DNA from 3 places in the Rhodoferax potami genome. Region 1 is predicted to be linked to each of the others. Evidence: predicted binding sites of a transcription regulator. Region 1 holds the regulator's gene; each other region holds the start of a gene.
The links. The regulator FNR, encoded in region 1, switches genes on or off when oxygen is low (the NO sensors DNR and NnrR bind a similar motif). The targets are predictions, from matches to a motif close to TTGATNNNNATCAA.
Positions count from the first base shown of each region.

Region 2: the regulator FNR is predicted to act here: its motif matches at 1,644-1,657, upstream of RAE19_RS12745 (hemerythrin domain-containing protein).
Region 3: the regulator FNR is predicted to act here: its motif matches at 1,889-1,902, upstream of RAE19_RS10900 (potassium channel family protein).

Region 1 is NZ_JAVBIK010000001.1:3,416,404-3,423,451, forward strand. Features, by position in the region: gene ccoG (cytochrome c oxidase accessory protein CcoG) at 1-767, shown strand, start outside; gene RAE19_RS16465 (FixH family protein) at 780-1,061, shown strand; gene RAE19_RS16470 (hypothetical protein) at 1,084-1,320, shown strand; gene fnr (fumarate/nitrate reduction transcriptional regulator Fnr) at 1,336-2,055, opposite strand; gene hemN (oxygen-independent coproporphyrinogen III oxidase) at 2,252-3,652, shown strand; gene RAE19_RS16485 (sulfite exporter TauE/SafE family protein) at 3,662-4,345, shown strand; gene RAE19_RS16490 (GGDEF domain-containing protein) at 4,409-5,488, shown strand; gene dusA (tRNA dihydrouridine(20/20a) synthase DusA) at 5,529-6,548, shown strand; gene RAE19_RS16500 (DUF1269 domain-containing protein) at 6,565-7,048, opposite strand, start outside.
Region 2 is NZ_JAVBIK010000001.1:2,648,731-2,655,778, forward strand. Features, by position in the region: gene RAE19_RS12740 (vanadium-dependent haloperoxidase) at 1-990, shown strand, start outside; gene RAE19_RS12745 (hemerythrin domain-containing protein) at 1,005-1,589, opposite strand; gene RAE19_RS12750 (DUF748 domain-containing protein) at 1,733-5,515, shown strand; gene RAE19_RS12755 (fasciclin domain-containing protein) at 5,585-6,040, opposite strand; gene RAE19_RS12760 (pirin family protein) at 6,222-7,048, opposite strand, start outside.
Region 3 is NZ_JAVBIK010000001.1:2,288,907-2,295,954, forward strand. Features, by position in the region: gene RAE19_RS10890 (serine/threonine protein kinase) at 1-1,054, opposite strand, end outside; gene RAE19_RS10895 (metallophosphoesterase family protein) at 1,051-1,800, opposite strand; gene RAE19_RS10900 (potassium channel family protein) at 1,937-2,362, shown strand; gene RAE19_RS10905 (organic hydroperoxide resistance protein) at 2,417-2,845, opposite strand; gene RAE19_RS10910 (MarR family winged helix-turn-helix transcriptional regulator) at 2,902-3,366, opposite strand; gene RAE19_RS10915 (hypothetical protein) at 3,712-4,227, opposite strand; gene RAE19_RS10920 (ABC transporter permease) at 4,464-5,291, opposite strand; gene RAE19_RS10925 (ATP-binding cassette domain-containing protein) at 5,293-6,225, opposite strand; gene RAE19_RS10930 (AMP nucleosidase) at 6,225-7,048, opposite strand, start outside.

The sequences.
Region 1 (7,048 bases):
TCTGCAAATACATGTGCCCGTATGCGCGCTTTCAGAGTGCCATGTTTGACAAAGACACCCTGATCGTGACCTATGACGAATTGCGCGGAGAACCCCGTGGCGGGCGCTCCAAGAAAGCCGATCTCTCCACCCTCAAGCTGGGCGCGTGTATCGACTGCAGCTTGTGTGTGCAGGTCTGCCCGACCGGTATTGATATCCGCAAGGGGCTGCAGTACGAGTGCATTGGCTGTGGTGCCTGTGCCGATGTGTGCGACACCGTCATGGACAAAATGGGCTACGCCCGTGGTCTGGTGAAGTACTCGACCCAGAATGCAGTGAACCAGCGCTGGAGTGGTGCCGATATATTGCGCCATGTGCTGCGCCCCCGGGTGCTGGTGTACAGCAGTGTCCTGCTGGCGGTGGTGCTGGCGATGCTGGTCAGCCTGTGGATGCGCGCGCCTTTCAAGGTGGACGTGGAGCGCGACCGCAGCACACTGGCCCGCATCGTGTCGGGCGGCCGGCTGGAGAATGTGTACCGCCTGCAGATCATGAACGCCCGGGAGACCCACCAAACCTTTGAGGTGAGCGCCGAGGGCTTGCCGGACCTGACGCTTTCCACCGATTCCAGCATGGAAGTCGGCCCGACCGAATCCCGCTGGATTGCGATTCGCGTGCAGTTGCCGTATGAAGGTGCAACTCCGGGATCGCATCCCATCCATTTCACGGTGAAATCGGCCCCTGACGCTGCCGTGGTAACCGAGAAGTCCGTATTCATAGTTCCGCGTTAAGAAAGCCACTTTATGACCAACCCGTCAAGCTCATCGACCCCCGCAGCCCCCTGGTGGAAGTTCGGCCATGTGTGGCTGGTGGTGTCCGGCCCGCTGATCGTGGTGGTGGCGAGCTTCCTGACTTTCTATCTGGCCGCCCGCGGTATGGACCCGGTCGTCGATGAAAACTATTACCAGACTGGCCTGGACATTAACAAGACCCTGGCCACCCAACCTGAAAGCCTGGCACCCGCCATGCAGGCCCGTAACCATGCAGCTACTGGCATCGTGCCAGCCGCTGCGCCTGCCCGTTGAGCGGTAGGCAAGGAGCAACGTGATGCCGAGAGCCCCATGGATGGCTGTCGTGTGGCCCGCTTTTCTGGCGGCAGGCGTGCTGGAAATCGTGGTGTTCGCATTCATCGATCCCCACGATCTGCATTGGAACGACGCGGCTTTGCCGCTGTCACGCCAAGGAATTTACACCGTGGCGTTTTTCGTGTTCTGGGGGGTGACGCTGGCTTCTAGCGCGCTCACGGCTTTGCTCGCTATGAGCGCTGCAGACGTCAACAACTAGCGAGCGTGTTATCGCTCAGTTGCAGACTTTGGGGTTGACGATGTCTTTGAGGGCATCGGTGTTCAGGATGCGCACGTGCCGTTGCTTGACTTCCACAATTCCGTCGTCCACGAACTTGGAGAAGGTGCGGCTCACGGTTTCGAGTTTCAAGCCCAAGTAACTGCCAATTTCTTCACGCGTCATCCGCAGCACCAGTTCTGACTGCGAGAAGCCGCGGGCGTGCAGGCGTTGCACCAGGTTCAGCAGAAATGCGGCGAGTCGCTCTTCGGCCCGCATGCTGCCCAAGAGGAGCATGACGCCATTTTCGCGCACGATTTCGCGGCTCATGATTTTGTGGACATGGCGCTGCAGCGAAGTCACCTCGCGCGACAGCTCTTCAATCCGGTCGAAGGGCATGACGCAGACCTCTGCGTCTTCCAGAGCCACGGCGTCGCAAGTGTGGTGGTCGTTCACGATGCCATCGAGTCCGACGACCTCTCCCGCCATTTGAAAACCGGTGACCTGGTCGCGCCCGTCTTCAGAGGCTACGCAGGTTTTGAAGAAACCGGTGCGGATGGCATAGAGGCTGGTGAACTTTTCACCGTTGCGAAACAGGGTTGCGCCGCGTTTGATTTTGCGGCGGCTTGCGACCACGTCGTCGATTTTGTCGAGTTCGGCGGGGCTCAGGCCCAAGGGCATGCACAGCTCGCGCAGGTTGCAGTTGGAGCATGCGACCTTGATGGTGTGGGTATTCAATGCCCCGGCTCCCACCGGCGTGATGGCGATAGAAGCGTGGGCGTCCTGAGACTTGGCGGTAGGCATTGCGTGTTCGAGCATGGTGTTCCCCTGATGCAAGTCAATTATGGTCCGGGTCATCCTGAAACTCCTTGATGTAAATCAAGGAGCCTGAAGGCTGTTTCGTTCACAGTCTGTGCGCTAGCTTGGAGTATTCATGAACGCAGCCCTTGGTTCCGCACCCATTTCAGAACAACTGTTGACCCGCTTTGATGTTTCCGGGCCACGTTACACCTCGTACCCGACCGCCGACCGCTTTGTAGAGGCGTTCAGCGCGGACGATTACTCCCAAGCACTATTGCAACGCCGCTCCGGTGCTGCCGCGCTGGCCTTACCTTTGTCTTTGTATGTGCACATTCCGTTTTGCGAATCGCTGTGCTACTACTGCGCCTGCAACAAAATTATCACCAAGCACCATGACAAAGCGGCCACGTATTTACGCTATTTGACACGGGAGGTGGAGTTACACACCCGGTTGATGGGTACTGGGCAGTCCGTCAGCCAGTTGCACCTCGGGGGCGGTAGCCCCACCTTTTTGAGTGACACCGAGCTGCGGGAGCTGATGGCGATGCTGCGCCGCAACTTCAGCTTTGTCGCCGGTGGTGAGTATTCCATTGAAGTAGATCCCCGGACGGTAGACGCTGCGCGCCTGGATACCCTGGCCGAACTCGGCTTCAACCGCCTGAGCTTCGGGGTGCAGGATTTTGACCCTGCGGTGCAAAAGGCCGTACACCGGGTGCAACCTGCCGATCAGGTGTTTGCCTTGGTAGAGGCGGCACGCGCACGCGGGTTTGAGTCCATCAATGTGGACCTGATTTACGGCTTGCCCCGCCAGAGCCCCGAGTCGTTTGACCGCACATTGGCTCAGGTGAACGCTTTGCGGCCGGACCGTATCGCGCTATATGCCTACGCCCATTTGCCTGAGCGCTTCAAGCCTCAGCGCCGTATTGCGACTGTGGAGTTGCCGGGTGCTGCTTCCAAGGTCTCCATGTTGGCGCATTCCTTGGCGTCTTTCATGGGGGCGGGCTATGTGTATGTGGGCATGGATCACTTTGCACTGCCGGACGATTCGTTGGCAGTGGCGAAGCGGCAAGGGCGCCTGCACCGCAACTTCCAAGGCTACAGCACCCAGCCCGACTGCGACTTGATCGCTTTGGGCGTGTCTGCCATCGGCCGCATCGGCGCTACCTACAGCCAGAACGCTAAAACGCTGGAAGAGTATTACGACTACCTGGACCAAGGCCGTTTTCCCATCGTGCGGGGAATGGCGGTTACGCGGGACGATCTGGTTCGTCGCGCAGTGATCATGGCGCTGATGTGCCAAGGCAATTTGCAGTTTGAGTCGATCAATCTTGCCTATTTGCTGGACTTCAAGAGCTACTTTGCCGCCGAGCTCGAAACCTTGCGGGGGCTGGAAGAGCAGGGACTGGTGTCCTTGGACGACACGGGAATTCAAGTCACCAGCCAGGGCTGGTTTTTTGTGCGGGCCGTGGCCATGGTGTTTGACCGTTATCTCCAGACGGACCGCACCCGTGCCCGCTTCTCCAAAATCATTTGACGCGTCCGGATGCAATCTTCTTTGGCAGTGACAGCATTGCTCATGGGCTTGGTGGGTGGGCCTCACTGCATTGCTATGTGCGGTGCGGCGTGCGCCGGCATCGGGCAGGCAGCTGGACCCCGGCGGACACCGGCCATGTTGAGCTTCCAGGCGGGCAGGGTCATTGGCTATGCCGCACTCGGTGCCTTGGCCGCAGCATCGGTGCAGGGTTTGGGTTGGCTCACCGTGCAGTCTGCTGCGCTCCGGCCAGTGTGGTCTTTGCTTCATGTGGCCGCCACTGTATTGGGGTTGGTGCTTTTGTTTTCTGGGCGTCAGCCCCTGTGGTTGCAGGCAGGGGCGCGTAGCGTCTGGGCCAGGGTGCGCAAAGTCGGGGCAGGGGGCGTGTTGGCCGCTCCCCTGGGGTTGGGGGTGGTGTGGTCCCTGTTGCCTTGCGGCTTGCTGTATTCGGCGTTGCTGCTGGCATCCCTGTCGGGCGAGCCCTTGTCCGGTGCAGCAACCATGGCACTTTTCGCCCTGGGCACCTCGCTGACCATGATGGCGGGGCCGTGGTTGTGGCTGCGCTTGGGTTTGTCCCGCATGGGCGATGGAACGTGGGGTATCCGCCTGGCCGGCGCGGCCTTGGCAGTAGCCTCAGGGTGGGCTTTGTGGATGGGATTGGTGCACAATAAAGCTCCGTGGTGCGCCACCGGCTAGCCCTGAACAACCCCGTTTTCAGGCGGCCTACTGCTTACGCAGACCCAACGAAAGTCCGCCTGCATGCTAGACCCCTCCCACTCGGAAGAGAAGCTTCGGATCGAAGACCTGCGCAGCTTCAAGATTCTGGATACCCCTGCTGAGCAGGCCTATGACGATGTGGTCAAGCTGGCCTCTTACATTTGCGACACGCCGATCGCCCTGATCTCCCTAATTGATGAAGACCGCCAGTGGTTCAAGGCCCGTGTGGGCCTGAATGCGATGGAAACGCCGCGAGGTCAGGCCTTTTGTGCCCACGCCATTCTGGATCCGGACCGGGTGATGGAGGTGCCAGACACCCAGCAGGACGCGCGCTTTGTAGACAACCCACTGGTGACTGGCGACCCGGGTATCCGGTTTTATGCCGGCGCGCCGCTGCTCACCCCTTCGGGTGCAGCACTCGGCACGGTATGCGTGATCGACAGGGTGCCCCGCAAATTGACCGAGCGCCAGTCAGAGGCCTTGCAGGCCCTCTCCCGCCAGGTGGTGCAGTTGTTGGCGTTACGCCGCGTGAATGCCGAGCTGGAGCTAGTGACCAAGGCGCAGACATTGCGCCACCAGCAACTGGAGAACCAGCAGCGTCGCATTGAAGAGCTCAACCATGACCTGCAGGAGCAGACCCTGACGGATCCCTTGACGGCTTTGAAAAACCGCCGCGCTTTTGATACCTTGTTGTCCCATGAGTTTGCGCGCTCCCTGCGCTCCAAATCGCCGCTGTGCCTGTTGATGGTGGATGCAGACCATTTCAAAGCCTACAACGATGCCTTTGGCCATGTGGCGGGCGATCAGGCCTTGATGTTCATCGCACTGGCAATCAAAAGCCAGGCGCGCGCTTATGACCACGTGGCACGCTATGGTGGCGAGGAGTTTTGCGTCATCCTGCCCGATACCCAGCTGAACGAAGCGCTGGTGGTGGCCGAACGCATCCGGGATTCGATCAAGTCCATCCACGGCCTGCGCAGGCCCATGTCTGCCAGCATTGGTGTGGCGTATTCCGAAGGCATCAGCAGCCCCAAGCGGTTGGTGGAGCTGGCGGACCGCGCCATGTACCTGGCCAAGCAGGGCGGGCGTGACCGGGTAGAGATTTTTCTGCCTCCGACCTGAGCCCGCGGCAGGGTGGGCGCGAGGCTGGGATAATCCGGCCATGCCCGCTTTAGAAAACAAGTCTGCTGTGCCGGACTCCCTGTGGCGCCTGTCCGTGGCGCCGATGATGGACTGGACTGATAGACATTGCCGCTATTTCCACCGCCTATTGAGCCGCCATGCGCTGCTGTACACCGAGATGGTGACCACGGGTGCGCTCATCCATGGGGATGTGCCGCGCCATTTGCGCTTTAACGCCGAAGAACACCCCGTCGCCTTGCAGCTGGGCGGGAGCGAGCCTGCTGATCTGGCGCGTGCTGCCAAGTTGGGCCAGGAGTGGGGTTATGACGAGATCAACATCAACTGCGGCTGCCCGTCCGAGCGGGTGCAGCGCGGCGCATTTGGCGCCTGCCTGATGAACGAAGCCCCGCTAGTGGCGGACTGCGTGAAGGCGATGGTGGATGCGGTGGATGTGCCGGTGACCGTGAAGCACCGCATCGGGATTGACAAGGAAGAAAGCTACGGCTTTGTCCGCGACTTTGTGGGTACCGTGGCCGATGCCGGTTGCACCGTGTTCATTGCCCACGCGCGCAACGCGTGGCTCAAAGGCCTGAGCCCCAAAGAGAACCGCGAAATACCGCCCCTGCGCTACGAGCTGGTGTACCAGCTCAAAAAAGACTTTCCGCACCTCACCATTGCCATCAATGGCGGCATTACCAAAACAGCCCAAGTGGCGGGACATCTGGAGCACGTAGACGGCGTGATGCTGGGGCGCGAGGCGTACCACAACCCCTGGTGGTTGGCCGAATGGGACAGCGCGTTTTACGGCGCCCCCGAGCGGGACATTACCCGCGAGATGGTGGAAGCGCAGATGGTGGACTACATGGAGCGTGAGGCCGCGCAACACGGTACCCACTGGTACAGCATTGCGCGCCACATGCTGGGTTTGCGCCACGGCTTGCCCGGTGCCCGGCGCTGGCGGCAGGTGTGGACCGATCACCGCCTCAAGCACCTTGGCGCCCGCGAGGTGATGGCCCTTGCTCATCTACCAGAGTCAAATAGGGCTCCAGCGCCCGTATAGCCTGCGGGAGGTGCTACTAATTCAGTAGCGTTTCAGCGACTTCTGTGGGTTGGGTGCCGGCCAGGATGGACTTGGCCCGCGCCACTTCGTCGTCACTGCCGTGCACCATCAGCACGTATTTGTCGGCCTTGAGGGCGGTCTCGTACACGATGACTTGGTCCTTGGGAACACCCAGCTGGCTCAAGGCGGCGCCTACTGCCGAGAGGCCCCCAACCAACACCGCGCCTTCGAGCGCGCTGATGACGACCGACACAATCGGCCCTGCCATGGCGATCATGCCCAAGGGCGGCAGCATGAAGACGGCAGGTGCCATCAAAATGCCCCACATGCTGCCCCAGAAGGCGCCGGTGCTGCCCCAGGCGCGGATCTTGTCGCCGGTGCTGTAGAAGCCCACCGGGTGCTCTTCGCTGTGGTAGCCCTTGCCGATGAGCGAGAGTTTTCTCACATCAAAGCCGAACTTCTTGAGCGTTTGAATAGCGGTCTCTGCCTCCTCGTGGGAG
Region 2 (7,048 bases), 770 kb from region 1:
CGCATGATGTTTCCCAACGCGAGCGCTGAAAACAAAGCCCGGATCGACCTGCTGGAGCGCAGCCTGCCGCTCAAGCTGGCGCGGGACTTTGACCCGTCCCGCGTGACCCCCGAGATCACCAACCGCTCGGAGACTTTCGGCAAGCTCATGGCCATGGCGATCATGACCTGGGCGCGCACCGATGGCGGGCACGAGGCCTGGGGCCCCTTGCGCCGCCATCAGCTCAACTATGTGCCGCCCAGCGGCGAAGGCACCTGGAGTGCCACGCCCCCCGCATTTGCGCCGCCCCTGTTGCCGTGGTGGGGCGATGTGCGGCCGTTTGCGCTGCCCAGCGCCACCACCTGCCCGGCGCCGCCGATTCCGGCCTATTCCGAGGTGCCAGGCTCGGCGTTTTACAAGGAGGCGGAAGAGGTTTATCGCATCAGCAACCAGGCCACCCAGGCGCAGCGCCAGGTGGCGCTGTATTGGGCGGACGACCCGCTCAAAACCCCCACCCCCGCAGGCCACTGGGCCTTCATTGCGGGCGACCTGCTGCAGCAGCGCCAAGGCAACCTGGCACTGGCTGCGCAGACTTATGTGCAGCTCAACCTTGCGATGGCGGATGCCTTCATTGCCGGGTGGAAAACAAAATACACGGTAAACCTGCTGCGGCCTGTGACCTATGTGCAGCTGGTGCTGGACAGCAACTGGGTGCCGGGCTTGATGCACACGCCGCCGTTTCCCGAATACCCTTCGGGCCACTCGGTGCAGTCCAGCGCGGCAGCGGCGGTGCTGGACAAGGTATTTGGCGCGGGCCAACCCTTCACCGACAACACCCACAACGACAGGGGCTGGGGCCCGCGCACCTTCGCCAGCTTCCAGGCGGCTGCCAACGAGGCAGCCCTGTCCCGCCTGTATGCGGGTATCCATTTCCGAAGCGGCATCGAGGGTGGCAAAGTGCAGGGCCGCTGCGTAGCGCAGCAGGTGCTGGCGCTGAAGCTGCTGCGATAGCGCCTACGCGTCGCCTAAGCCTCGCCCACGCCGATTGGCGCAGGCGCTCGCATCACGATGCGGGTGAACAGCCGGTCGTACACCGGGTCGCGCCGGCCTTTTGTGGCCAGTGGGTCGCGGTTGGCCTCGAAGGCTGCGTCCAGCTCGGCCCAATCCTGGTCGGAGAGGGCGGTCTGGGCCACTGGCAGGATGGCGGTTTCTTCCAGCTGCATGTGGGCCATGTAAGACTGCACATAGCGGCGCACTGCGGTGTCAAAGGCGGCGCGCCGGCTCTCGCCAATCAGCTCCCAGCCCAGGAGCAGGTGCTGCAGGTCGCGTACCGCCGTCTCGCTGTGGGCGTGGTCGGCCTCAAGCTGGATGATGGCGTCCATCACCTGCGGTGCGACCCGAGCCACCCGGGGGAACAGCAGGTTGGACTCCTTGGGGTGGTGCAGTTTTTCAGGGAACTCATCGATATAAAACAGCATGGCGCGCACGACATCGAAAAACGACTCGGCCTCGTCGCCGGGGCCACGGTCCAGCATCATGGTGAGTGACTGCAGCATGGCCTTGAGCGCGGCATGCTCGTCCCTGATGATTTGCAGGCTGCTTTGTTTCACGGGTGTCTCCTCGGGTCTTTTGCCAGAGCTTCCCATGCCGGCGCGCTACAGGGGTTGATGCAAGTCAACAGAGGCGGCCATGGCTGCCGTGAATCGTGTGCTTGGGTACCATCAAGGGGCACGCTACTCCACGAATTCTTGTCATGACTCCACGCGCTCTTGTTTCTTCCCCCTGGTTTCGCCGTTTGGCGTGGGGGCTCGGTGCTTTGCTGGCCCTGTGGGCGCTGGCCTGGGCAGCGGTTCCGGCATTGGCCAAAAGCCAGGCCCAAAGCCGCCTGGGCGAGCTGCTGGGCCGGCAAGTCACTGTCGGGAGCATTGCGTTTTCACCCTGGTCGCTGGAGCTCACGGTGCGCGATCTTGCGGTGGCTACCGCGGATGGCAAGGGCGCACAGTTCTCGCTGGACCGGGTGTATGTGGATGCAGAGGCGCAGTCCCTGTTCCGGCTGGCGCCGGTGATTGATGCAGTCACGGTAGACGCGCCCAAAGTGCAGCTCACCCACCTGGGCGACGGCCGTTACGACATTGACGACATCCTCGAGCGACTGAGCAAACCCGACGACACCCCCGCCGGCCCCACCCCCAAATTTGCGGTCTACAACCTCACCCTGAACCAGGGCAGTGTGGATTACGCCGACCGCGCCGGTGGCGCAGAGCGCCAGCACACCCTGCGAGACTTGCAGATCAGCCTGCCGTTTTTGAGCAGCTTCGACTCCAAGCGCGATGTGCTGGTCGCGCCCCGCCTGGCCTTTGTGCTCAATGGCAGCCGCTTCGACTCCGAAGCCGAGGGCACGCCGTTTGCCCAAAGCCGTAAGGGCGATGCCGCACTCACCATCCGCCAGCTGGACTTGGCGCCTTATCTGCCCTACCTGCCCGCCAACTTGCAGGTCAAACCCCAAAGCGCAGTGGTAGATGCCGACATCCAACTGGGCTTTGTGCAGAGCCCGCAAACGGCGGTGACCTTGTCGGGCACGGTCACCGTGAGCCGCTTGGCAGTGCAAGACACCAAGGGCAAACCCCTCTTTTCTGCCGACAGCCTGCAAGTGGGGCTGGCCGATGTGCGCCCGCTGGAGCGCAGCGTGAAGCTCTCGGGCATCACGCTCAACGCGCCAGTGCTGAATCTGGTGCGCGCGGCCGATGGCAACTTGAACCTGCTGCCACCCGGCCCCGCCAAACCGAGTGCTCCTAAAAAGATAGCTGCTCGCGCAGATTCTGCGAGCGCTAGTGCCCCAAAAGATGCCGAAACATCAGCGCCTACCCCCTGGGCACTCCAGCTCGATACGCTGGCCCTGAAAGATGCATCGATAGACTGGACCGACCAAATCACCGCCCCCGCCACCCGCTTGGGGCTGCGGGATTTTCAGGCCACGGTCTCCAAGCTGCAGTGGCCCATGAAAGAAGCCGCTACCCTGGACTTGAAGGCCCGCTTGCAAAGCCTGGCTGCGGGCGCCAAGGCACCCGTGGCCCAACTCAGCCTGCAAGGCGAGGGTACGGTCGGTGCGGGCAAGGCCGAGGCTAGCGTGTCGGACTTTGGGCTGGGGCTGGTGTCGGGTTATGTGTCGCCCTACTTAGTGCCAACCTTGCGCGGGCAGGCGGACACCCGGGTGAACATCGCTTGGGATGGCGAGCGCCAGACTGCGGTCGTGCAAAAGTTGGCTTTGCGCGATGTAGCGCTGGTCGGCGACAAGCCGGCTGCGGAACCCCGCGTGAATGGCAACAACGACGGCCCCAGCTCAGGCGATATGCCGCAGTTCAAGCTGCTGGAGGTGAGCGATGTGCGGGTGGACACCCAAGCCCGCAGCGCGACGGTGGGCAAGGTACTGTTGCAAAAGCCCAGCACCGGCGTGCGCCGCGATGCAGAAGGCCGCTGGATGTTTGAAAGCTGGCTCAAACCCACCGAAGCTGCTGCACCGGTAGCCGATGTCATTGCCAACAAACCTGCAGCCCCGAAGGTCGCAGACACCAAAACCGTGGTGGTCAAGTCACCGGCCCCATGGAAACTGAGTCTGGGCGAACTCAAGCTCGAAGAGGGCCACGTGGTGTTCTCGGACCGCCTGCCCGCGCGCCCGGTGCGCCTGGAGCTCAGTGGCTTGCAAGTGCAAGCTAAAAACATCCAGCCCGACGGCAAAAAGCCCATGCCGCTGCAAGTGGCCGCCAAGCTCAAATCCGGCCAGGCCGATGCAGGCAGCCTGCGCTACACCGGCAATGTGATGTGGGACCCGGTAGTCGCCCAAGGCGAGGTGGATATTGCCGATCTGCCGGCCCATGCGCTGCTTGGCTATGCCGGCCTTGGTCTGAACCTGGACGTGCTGCGCGCCGACACTAGCTTCAAGGGGCAGGTGCGCTTTGCTGCGCTCGCCAACGGACCGCAGGTGAGCGTGAAAGGCGATGCCGCGCTGGAAGACTTTAGGGCCAACACGACCGGCAAAGGCGCAGAGAGCCTGGGCGAAGAGCTGCTGAGCTGGAAGGCCCTGAATGTGCCAGGCATCGACTTCACTATGGCCCCCGGCACTGCCACCCAGGTGCAGGTGCGTGAGGCGGCCCTGTCTGACTTTTATGCCCGCCTGATCGTGAACCCGCAAGGCCGTTTGAACCTGCAAGACCTGGGGCAGAGCGCACCGCCTGCGGCCGAAGGCGCCAAGCCGGCAACAACAGCTACAGCAGCAGCGGCCAGTGCCGCAGCACCTGCAGCAGTGGCGTCTGCCACCCGCTCCGCATCTGCGAGCCCGGCCGCCATCATCCAGATGGGGCCCGTCAGCATGGTCAATGGCCGGGTGCTGTTCTCCGACCGCTTCATTCAGCCCAACTACACCGCCAACCTTACTGATCTGACCGGCAAGCTCAGCCGCTTTTCCAACCAGCCCACCGGTGGCGTGGTGCAATTGGCCGACCTCGAGCTACGCGGCCGCGCAGAGGGCACAGCCTCTCTGGAAATTTTGGGCAAGCTCAACCCGCTGGCACAGCCACTGGCGTTGGATGTGAAAGGCCTGGTGCGCGACCTCGAGCTTTCGCCTCTGTCGCCCTACGCGGTCAAATACGCCGGCTACGGCATTGAGCGCGGCAAGCTGAGTGTGGACGTGCACTACACCGTACAGCCTGATGGGCAGCTCACCGCTGCCAACAAGCTTGTGCTCAACCAGCTGTCTTTCGGCGACAAGGTGGACGGTGCGCCCACCAGCCTGCCGGTCAAGCTGGCAGTGGCGCTGCTGGCCGACCGCAATGGCGTGATCAACCTTGACCTGCCGATCAGCGGCTCGCTCAACGACCCGCAGTTCCGTGTGGGACCTGTGATTTGGCAGGTGATTACCAACCTGGTGACCAAAGCCATTACCGCGCCTTTCAGCTTGCTGGCCAATGCCTTTGGGGGCGGTGGTGGCGCAGAGCTCAGCAGTGTGGTGTTTGCCCCGGGGAGTGCAGGCCTGAGCGATGCGGCCCGTGCTGGCTTGGACAAGGTGGCGCAGGCCCTGCAAGACCGGCCGGCCCTCAAGCTCACGGTAGTGGGGTCCGCCAACCTGGAAGCCGAGCGCGATGCGGCCAAGCGTGAAAAGCTCAAGGCGTTGCTGCTGGCCGAAAAGCGCCGCACCACCAGTGCGCAGGGCAAAGATGCCGCTACGGTCACCAGCTACAGCACTGAAGAAATGCCGGTGCTGTTGCGCGCGGTGTACCGCCGCTCTGACATCACCAAACCCCGCAATCTGGTAGGCCTGACCAAAGACATCGCAGTGGCCGACATGGAGTCCCTGTTGCTGGCCAACCTTAGCGCCAATGAAGACGACATCCGCAACCTTGCATTGCAGCGCGCAGTGGTGGTGAAAGAGTACCTGGCGGGCAAGAAGCTGGCCGCCGAGCGCCTGTTTTTGGGCGCGGTGAAAACCGGTGGCGCGGCGGCCGACGCCAAGCCGCAAGCCGAGTTGGAAATCGGGGGCTAAGCCGCCCGCATGAAAAAAGCCCCGGCAGCCGAAACTGCCGGGGCTTTTTTGCAAGTGCCTGTGAAGGGCTTACTTGGGCATGATCACGGAGTCGATCACGTGGATCACGCCGTTGTCGGCCACGATGTCGGTTTTGATCACGTTGGCGGCATCTACCTTCACGCCACCCATGGTGCTGACGGTGATGTCGCTGCCTTGCACGGTCTTGACCTTGCCGGCCTTCACATCTGCAGCCATGACTTTGCCGGGGACTACGTGGTAGGTCAGCACCGCTGTGAGCTTGGCTTTGTCTTTGAGCAGGGCTTCGAGGTCAGCCTTGGGAACCTTGGCGAATGCTTCGTCAGTCGGTGCGAAAACGGTGAACGGGCCCTTGCCCTTGAGTGTGTCGACCAGGCCGGCAGCGCCGAGCGCGGTAGCCAGGGTCTTGAAGTTGCCCGCGCCAACGGCGGTGTCCACGATGTCTTTGGCTTGTGCAGAAACAGCGACACCCAGTGCCAGAACGGAAGCAATCAACAATTTTTTCATCGGAATCTCCAAAGGGTTGAATTCGATAGTTCACACCGGAAAATACCGGCGCGAACGAAATATATCCGATTTAGTATCCCTTTGAATTGTGCGGTAATTAAATGAACTGATCGGTAACTTTTTTGATTCCGTTGGTTTTTCAATCGACCATGACCGGCCGCACCTGGCAGGTCAGCCGCTGCTACCGCTCTTCAATCTTGCCGTCCGCGTGCTTGGCGAAGCGGCCTTTGTCGCGCGGGTGCACGGGGTCATTGGCGCCCCAGGGCCAGCCGCCGAATTCGGTGCGACGGTAGTCGGCAAAGGCCTGGTGGATTTCAGCCTGGGTGTTCATCACAAACGGACCGTATTGCGCCACCGGCTCGCCGATGGGGCGGGCTTGCAGCACCAGCAACTCAGACTCCGCATCGCCATTCACCAAGGTGCAGTCGTGGTCGGCTTGCACCACCATCACCGACTTCACCGGCACGTCTTCCCCCGCTACTTGCAGGGCGCCACCTTTGAAGAAATACAGCACGCGGCGGGTGGCCGCACTCTCGGCTGCTGGCAGCGTCCACTGCGCGCCGGGACTGAGTTGGATGGTGTAAATCCCGAGGTCGCTGCCGGGCTCGCTGGCCCACGAATCCGGTGGCGGTGGCAGGCCTCGTTTGTCATTCAGCTTGCCGGCAATGCAGACCACTTCGGTGGTTTTGCCCTGCGCGTCGGTGGCCGTGATGCGAGGAATATCTTCGTGCCAGAACATGGTGAAGTGCGGCTCGGCCATTTTGTTTTTGGCCGGCAGGTTCACCCAGATCTGGAACAGCTCGGTAGGGTTGGGCGCGTCGGCGTGCAGCAGCGGAAACATCTCGCAGTGCACGATGCCTTTGCCGGCAGTGAGCCACTGCACATCACCACCGCCAAAGCGGGCAGTAGCACCCAGCGAGTCCGAGTGGTCGATGCGGCCGTTGCGCACGATGGTGACGGTCTCAAACCCCCGGTGCGGGTGCGAGGGAAAGCCCGGCACGGTGTCGC
Region 3 (7,048 bases), 1.1 Mb from region 1:
TGCCCAGTGATCTGGCGACCGCCTGGCGCAGGCTGTAGAGGGTGGCGTCACTCGCATCTTTGTGCGGCACGGCCACCATGACGATGGGGACTTCTTCGAGCTGTTGGGCCGGCAAGGGGCTGGGCTGGTAGTGCATGCCCGCTGCCTTGATCCATCGCTTGAAATGGGTGCGAAACGGGGTGCCTTGGATGTTGGTGCCGCGCTGGGTGACATGCACCTGGGTCGGGTGTGCCAGGTCAAAGGCCAGATGCGCGGCCGACGGGTAGCGCTTGGCGGCCTCCGGCTCCAGGCAGCGCAAGACCACCTCTTGCAACCAGGCAGGCACTTCCGGGCGGCGCTTGCGTGGCGGCACCGGGTCCATCCACAAGCGCTGGCGCAGGCCGGCCTGGGTCAGCGGCTCCCCAAAGGGCAATTCTGCGGTGCAGAGCTGGTAGAGCATGACACCGATGGCGAATACATCGCTGCGCGGGTCGCCCCGCACGCCAACCACCTGCTCGGGGGCAATCCACGCCGGCGAGCCCACCGCTTTGCGCAATTGCTCGGCCAGCAGATCCGGAAAGTGCGCGTGGCAAGAGAGCCCGAAGTCCAGCAGCACTGCGCTGCCGTCCTCGCGGATCAGCACATTGGCGGGTTTGAGGTCGAGATGCACCGTGTTTTGCTGGTGCAGTGCATGGGCGGCGCGGGCTACGGCTGCGCCCAGACGCGTGATGTCGGCCACATCTAGTTGTGGGCCATCCAGCCAGTGCTGCAGGGTGCGCCCCTGCACGTATTCCATGACCAGATAGGGCACGTGCACCAGATCGCCAGCGGCTACAAACCGGGGGGTATGCGGGCCGCTCAGGGCTTGCATGATCTGGCACTCCACCTCGAAGCTGACGATGTTCTCCGCCCCGTCGCCCGCGGTCATGCGGGGGACCTTCATGGCCATGTCAAAGCCGGGCCCCGGCCGCCCGTCGGCATACACGACCCGGTAAATATGGGCCATGCCGCCGGAGTGGATGCAAGCTTCAATACGGAAGCCGTCCAGCACCTCGCCCGGTTCGAGTAGTTTCATCGGCCTTGCTCCAGGCGCTGGGCGAAGAAATCCGGCAGGCCCGCTGCGCGGATGGCCGTGGCCGCCGCGAAATGGTCATACGGCACCCGGTAAAAGGTCAGCTGTTGGCGCTCGGTGTCGAGGAGGGTGTACATGGCTTCAGGCTTGCCGTCGCGCGGCTGGCCGACCGAGCCCACGGTGCTCAGCCAGTGCCGGTGTTTGGGCACCGGTACGGCCACACCAGCCTGCGGGGTGAACTTCATCAGCCCGCTGGTGCCCCGGTAGTACAGGCTTTGCAAATGCACATGGCCGCCGAACACATAGCGCACATCGGGTAGCGCGCCGGCAGCGTTCAGGCTCTCGGTGGCACTGCGCTCATCGTACACATAGCGCCAGAGTTCCGGGGCGTCCACACTGGCGTGTACGAGCAGCACCGTGTCCATGTGGTGGGTCAGGGGCAGGGCGGCGATCCATTCCCGTTGGCTGCTGCTGAGTTGCCGGTGCGTCCAGTCGGCGGTGCTGTCGCCGATGGTTTTGGGTACTGCAGGGGGTGCGACCGCCATGGCGTCATGGTTGCCCTTGAGCACGATGGCGCCTTCTTCGGTGAGCAGCATGATGCGCTGCACCACCTCTGCCGGCTGTGCGCCGTAACCCACCATGTCCCCCAAGAATGCAAATCGCTGTGCTTTTTGCGCGCGTGCATGGGCCAGGCAGGCTTCCAATGCCTGCAGGTTGCCGTGTATGTCGGACAACAAAGCCAATCTCATCGCGTCTCCATCGTTGTTATTCGGGTGATCTGCGCATCATGCTCCGCCGGGCTGACACCAAGTTTGCAGACGCAGGGGCTTGCACCGATTGATGCAGGTCAAAGTCTGCCGCTCCGGGCACTCTTACAGTGCTTGCATGCGCAAAGTCAAACTCCACAAACTCGTGATCGGCCGCCGGGGTCTGGCGTATTCGCTGGGGCTGTGCATGTTGATTTTGGGCATCGGGGGCCTGGGCTTCTGGGTGCTGGAGCCACGCGCAGAAACCTATAGCGACGGCTTGTGGCTGGCTTTCACGACGGCGGCGACCGTGGGCTATGGCGATATTGTGCCCAGCACACACGCTTCACGCTTTTTTGCGGTGCTGGTGGTACTCATGGGGCTGGCGGTGCTGTCGCTGGTGACCGCGTCGGTAGCGGCCATGCTGGTGGAGGTGGAAGAGCGCGCGGTGGACAGTGAGTTGCTGCGCGAAATCCATGCCCTGCGCCTGGAGGTGCGGCACTTGCGCGAGGAGGTGCATGCACAGCAAACTGCAAGCGGCAAAGAAAAAGCCGACGCGCCCTGAGGCGTGCCGGCTTGTGGGGCCTGCGGCGCCGGAGCACCGCAGGGCAGATCGCGATTAAACGATCGTGATGCTCACTTCGATGTTGCCGCGTGTCGCGTTGGAGTAGGGGCAGACTTCGTGGGCTTTGGCCACCAAGGCTTCCGCAGCAGCGCGGTCCATGCCGGGGATGCTGACTTCCAGGGCGACTTCAATGCCGAAGCCTTGGGGGATCTGGCCGATGCCTACCGATGCGTTGATGCTGGTGTCCGCAGGCAGGGCTATCTTCTGGGTGCCGGCCACAAACTTCATGGCGCCAATGAAGCAAGCGCTGTAGCCGGAAGCAAACAGCTGCTCAGGGTTCACACCGCCGCCAGCGCCACCCATTTCTTTCGGCACTGCCAGCTTCAGGTCCAACAGGCTGTCGGAAGTGCGTGTGGTGCCGTCACGGCCGCCAGTGGAGGTGGCGTGGGCGGTGTAGATGACTTTTTCGATCTTGTTGACCATGGTGCTTCTTTCATAAAAGCTGCGTCAGCAGCGGTTGGGGGTAATCGTGAAGGGGTTTAACCGTGTGAGCCGGTCAGCCGGTCACGCAGGGTTTGAACTTGTCCAGTGAGAGCCATGAGCTCCGGCACGGGGCAGCCGCTGGCGGCCACGACACAAGCCGGGATGCTGATGGCCTTGGCTTTCAGGGCGCGGCCTTCGGGGCTTACAAACACTTCCACACGGCGCTCGTCTTGGGCACTGCGCTGACGGCGCAACAGGCCGCTGGCCTCCATGCGCTTTAGCAAGGGCGTGAGCGTTCCGGAGTCAAGGAACAGGCGCTCGCCCAAGGCAGAAACGCTCAGACCATCGGTCTCCCACAGCACCAGCATGACCAGGTATTGCGGGTATGTCAGCTGCAGGGCGTCCAGCAAGGGCTTGTACAGCTTGGTCATGGCCAGCGATGCGGAGTACAGCGCAAAGCACAACTGGTTGTCCAGCCGCAGGGCGGCGTCATTGGCAGGGAGGGTGCGTTTGCTGGGCATGGGTTGAATTGTAGTTGGCAATTAAATTGTGTGCAATTTAATGGTGAAAGCCATGATCGGTTTGGGGCGATGGGTAAGGATGGGCCTGTGGGGGGGCAAAAAGGTGTATTCGCATGCAGCATTGATGCTATCTATTTGATAGCTGCTTGCGCTTTCACTACGGGCGCTGGAGGGTACTTATGAAGAGAAGTGCCCCGGCCACAAGCTAGGGACGGCATCTGGCGCAAAGATGGTTCCAGATTGAATGCAGAAATTCGTTGCGTTCAGAAGCAGTTGTAATGTCGAAGTTCAAGGACATGCGGAGGCGGGCGAAGCCCGCTGTAGCGCGTCCCCTGGAACGCGGTGTTATGCATTACGTTTCATCTTTAGCATGTACCCGATTGCGGCACTGCATGCACCGAAAAAGATGGCCGTGAATAAGCCCATAACTATTTGACTGGGAGAAGTGGCGACGCTCGCGATGAAAATGCCAGCCAAAACAAACAAAGTGGAGCACGTGAAGAGAAGCCACAAAGTTACCTTGTTGTGACCTGCCGCTGAGCTTGTGTAGCCCTCTTTGAGGGTTAGTTTGTCTTCGCTGTAAGGGTACTCGGAAACCAGCGATTTTGAGCCGAAGTAAAACCAGGCACCAAAGATTGGAATAAGAAGGAAAGACCAAGCCCATCCTACGACTACGCCAACAACAATCATTGTTGGTAGAGACACTTTGTAGTAACGACTAAGAAAAGCACGAACTTTTGTTTCAGTCGGTTCGTCTGGAATAACTCGACCCCTACCAAGAACTCCCCAAGGGAAAAATACCGTATTGCCTTTTTGGTCTTTTTTGAAGCTTGCGTTGGTTAAGCCTTGAAAATATCCCATTATTTCCTCCTTAATGCATAACGTAATTTATGCCGCAAAGCGCTGCGGGATAAAGTGGCAGTGTGGTCTAGCAAAATCGGCATTCACTCATATCCAGCGTGCGCAAGTTGCTATCATAAATATAGCAACAAGCCCCGCGGTTTGCCAAACTAGCTTTGGCGTTCCAGTAAGGCGCTGAATATCCCCATTCGGGTGAATTTCTGAACTTCGGCTTCCGCTGTCAACCAGACACCTCATCATTTGGCAAACCGCTTCCGCGTAAGCGCCAACGCCACCCAAAACGACACCACAGCATAGGCCGCCAGTACCGCCAGATGCCGCACCGCATCCGCAGGCCACTGATCCATGAACAGCGGTCGCACTAAGGCCACCGCGTTGGACAAGGGCAACCAGTCGGCGACGACCCGCACCGCAGATGGCAATTGATCCAAGGGAAAAAACACACCACTCAAAAACATCATGGGCGTGAGGAACAGCGTGAAGTAGTAGGTGAAAAAGTCGTAGCCCTTGGCCAGCGCATTGAAGATCAGCGCAATGCAACTAAATGTAATGCCCACCCCCAGCAATATGGGCCAGGCCACCAGCAGCTTGGGACTGTGGCTGATACCGAGCACCAACATCACACCCAAGATGGCCGTCACAGTGAACAGCGACTTGAAAGCCGCCCACAGCATTTCGGCCAGTACCACGTTGTCCAGGCTCACGGGGGCGTTCATGATGCCGTCCCAGGTCTTTTGCACATGCATGCGGCTGAAGGCGGAGTACAAAGCCTCAAACGAGGCAGACTGCATGGCGCTCATGCAAATCGAGCCGCTGGCCAGAAACAGGATGTAGGGCACTTGCTGCCCGTTCACCGTGATCTGCCCGACCAGCGCACCCATGCCGTAGCCGAAGGCGACCAGCCACATCAGCGGCTCGGCAATATTGCCCACCAGGCTGGGGATGGCCAGCTTGCGCCAGACCAGCAGGTTGCGCAAAAACACCGGCCAGAAGCGCATGGATAGCTCGGGCGTGCGCCAGATGCTCTGGGGTTTGAGAAGGCGGGCAGTTGTGGGGGTGCTCATATCAGGCGTCCTCCCGGATCTGGCGTCCGGTCAATTTCAAAAACAGGTCTTCCAGGTTGGCCGGGCGGTGCAGGGTGCGCAACTGCGGATAAGCGACCAACGCCTGCAGCAACTGGGCGGAGTCCTGGGTGTAGAAGAAGACGGTTTCGCCGCTCACCTCCACCCGCGCAGCCAAACTACGCAAGGGGCTGTCTAGCAGCGCGTGGGCGCCAACGCCGAACACCTCTACCACATCAGGCTCTAGGTGGGCGGCAATCAGGTCGCGCGGGGTGCCTTCGGCAATCTTTTTGCCATGGTCCAGCACCAGCAGGCGGTTGCACAGGCGCTCGGCCTCGTCCATGAAGTGGGTGGTCAGCAGGATCGACTTGCCTTGCTGTAGCAGCACCTGCAAGCGCTCCCACATGAGGTGGCGGGCCTGCGGGTCCAAGCCGGTGGTGGGCTCGTCGAGCAGCAGCAGCTTGGGGTCGTTCACCAGTGCGCGGGCCAAGCTCAGGCGGCGGCGCATGCCGCCGGACAGTTCGCCGGGTTTGGCGTTGGCCTTGTGGGTCAGAGCCGCAAACTCCAGCAGCTGCGGAATCCGGGCCTTGATGGCAGCGTCCTTCATGCCAAAGTAGCGGCCATAAACCAGCAGGTTCTCGGCGCAAGTGAAGTCCGGGTCCAGGGTATCGAACTGGGTCACCACGCCCAGTTGCGCTTTGATGGCCATCGCCTCATGGGGCATCTGCAAACCCATCGCAGTGATCGTGCCCCCATCGGGCAGGGTGTGGCCCAAGCACATGCGGATGGTGGTGGTTTTGCCGGCACCGTTGGGGCCGATCACACCCAGGCACTCGCCCGGTGCGATGCTGAAGCTCAGGTCTTTGACGACCTCGGCATCGCCATAGCGCTTGTAGAGGCGGTCGACCTCGAAAAAAGTGGAGTTCGGTGTTGTCATTATTGAAATGCCACTTCCGCAAAACTGCGCAGCTTGCGGCTGTGCAACTGGTCTATACCTTGTGAGCGCAGCAGTTCTAGCGCGCGGATGCCGATGCGTAAATGCTGATCTACCCGCTCCCGGTAGAAGTGGTTGGCCATACCGGGCAGCTTGATTTCGCCGTGCAACGGCTTGTCGCTCACGCACAGCAAGGTGCCATAGGGCACCCGAAAGCGGAAGCCGTTGGCAGCAATCGTGGCGCTCTCCATGTCCAGCGCCACCGCGCGGCTTTGGCTGAAGCGGCGCTGGGGCTGGTTGTCGGGCAGCAGCTCCCAGTTGCGGTTGTCGGTGCTGGCCACGGTGCCGGTGCGCATGATGCTCTTGAGTGCGCTGCCGCTGACCTGCGTCACATCGGCCACGGCTTGCTCCAATGCCACCTGGATCTCCGCGAGGGCTGGAATCGGCACCCACAGCGGCAGCTCTTCGTCCAGCACATGGTCTTCGCGCACATAGCCATGGGCCAGCACATAGTCGCCCAGCTGCTGGCTGTTGCGCAGGCCGGCGCAGTGGCCCAGCATGATCCACGCATGCGGCCGCAGCACGGCAATATGGTCGGTGATGTTTTTGGCGTTGGCCGGACCCACGCCGATGTTCACCATGGTGATGCCCGCGTTGTCGGCCCGGACCAGATGGTAGCCGGGCATTTGAGGCAGGCGGGGGGGCTCTTTGCCCAGTGCGTCTGCGGCCTCTGCCGGCAGACCGACCCGGCGGGTGACCATGTTGCCGGGCTCCACAAAAGCGATGTATTCGCTGTCCGGGTCCTGCATGGCTTTGCGGCCCAGCG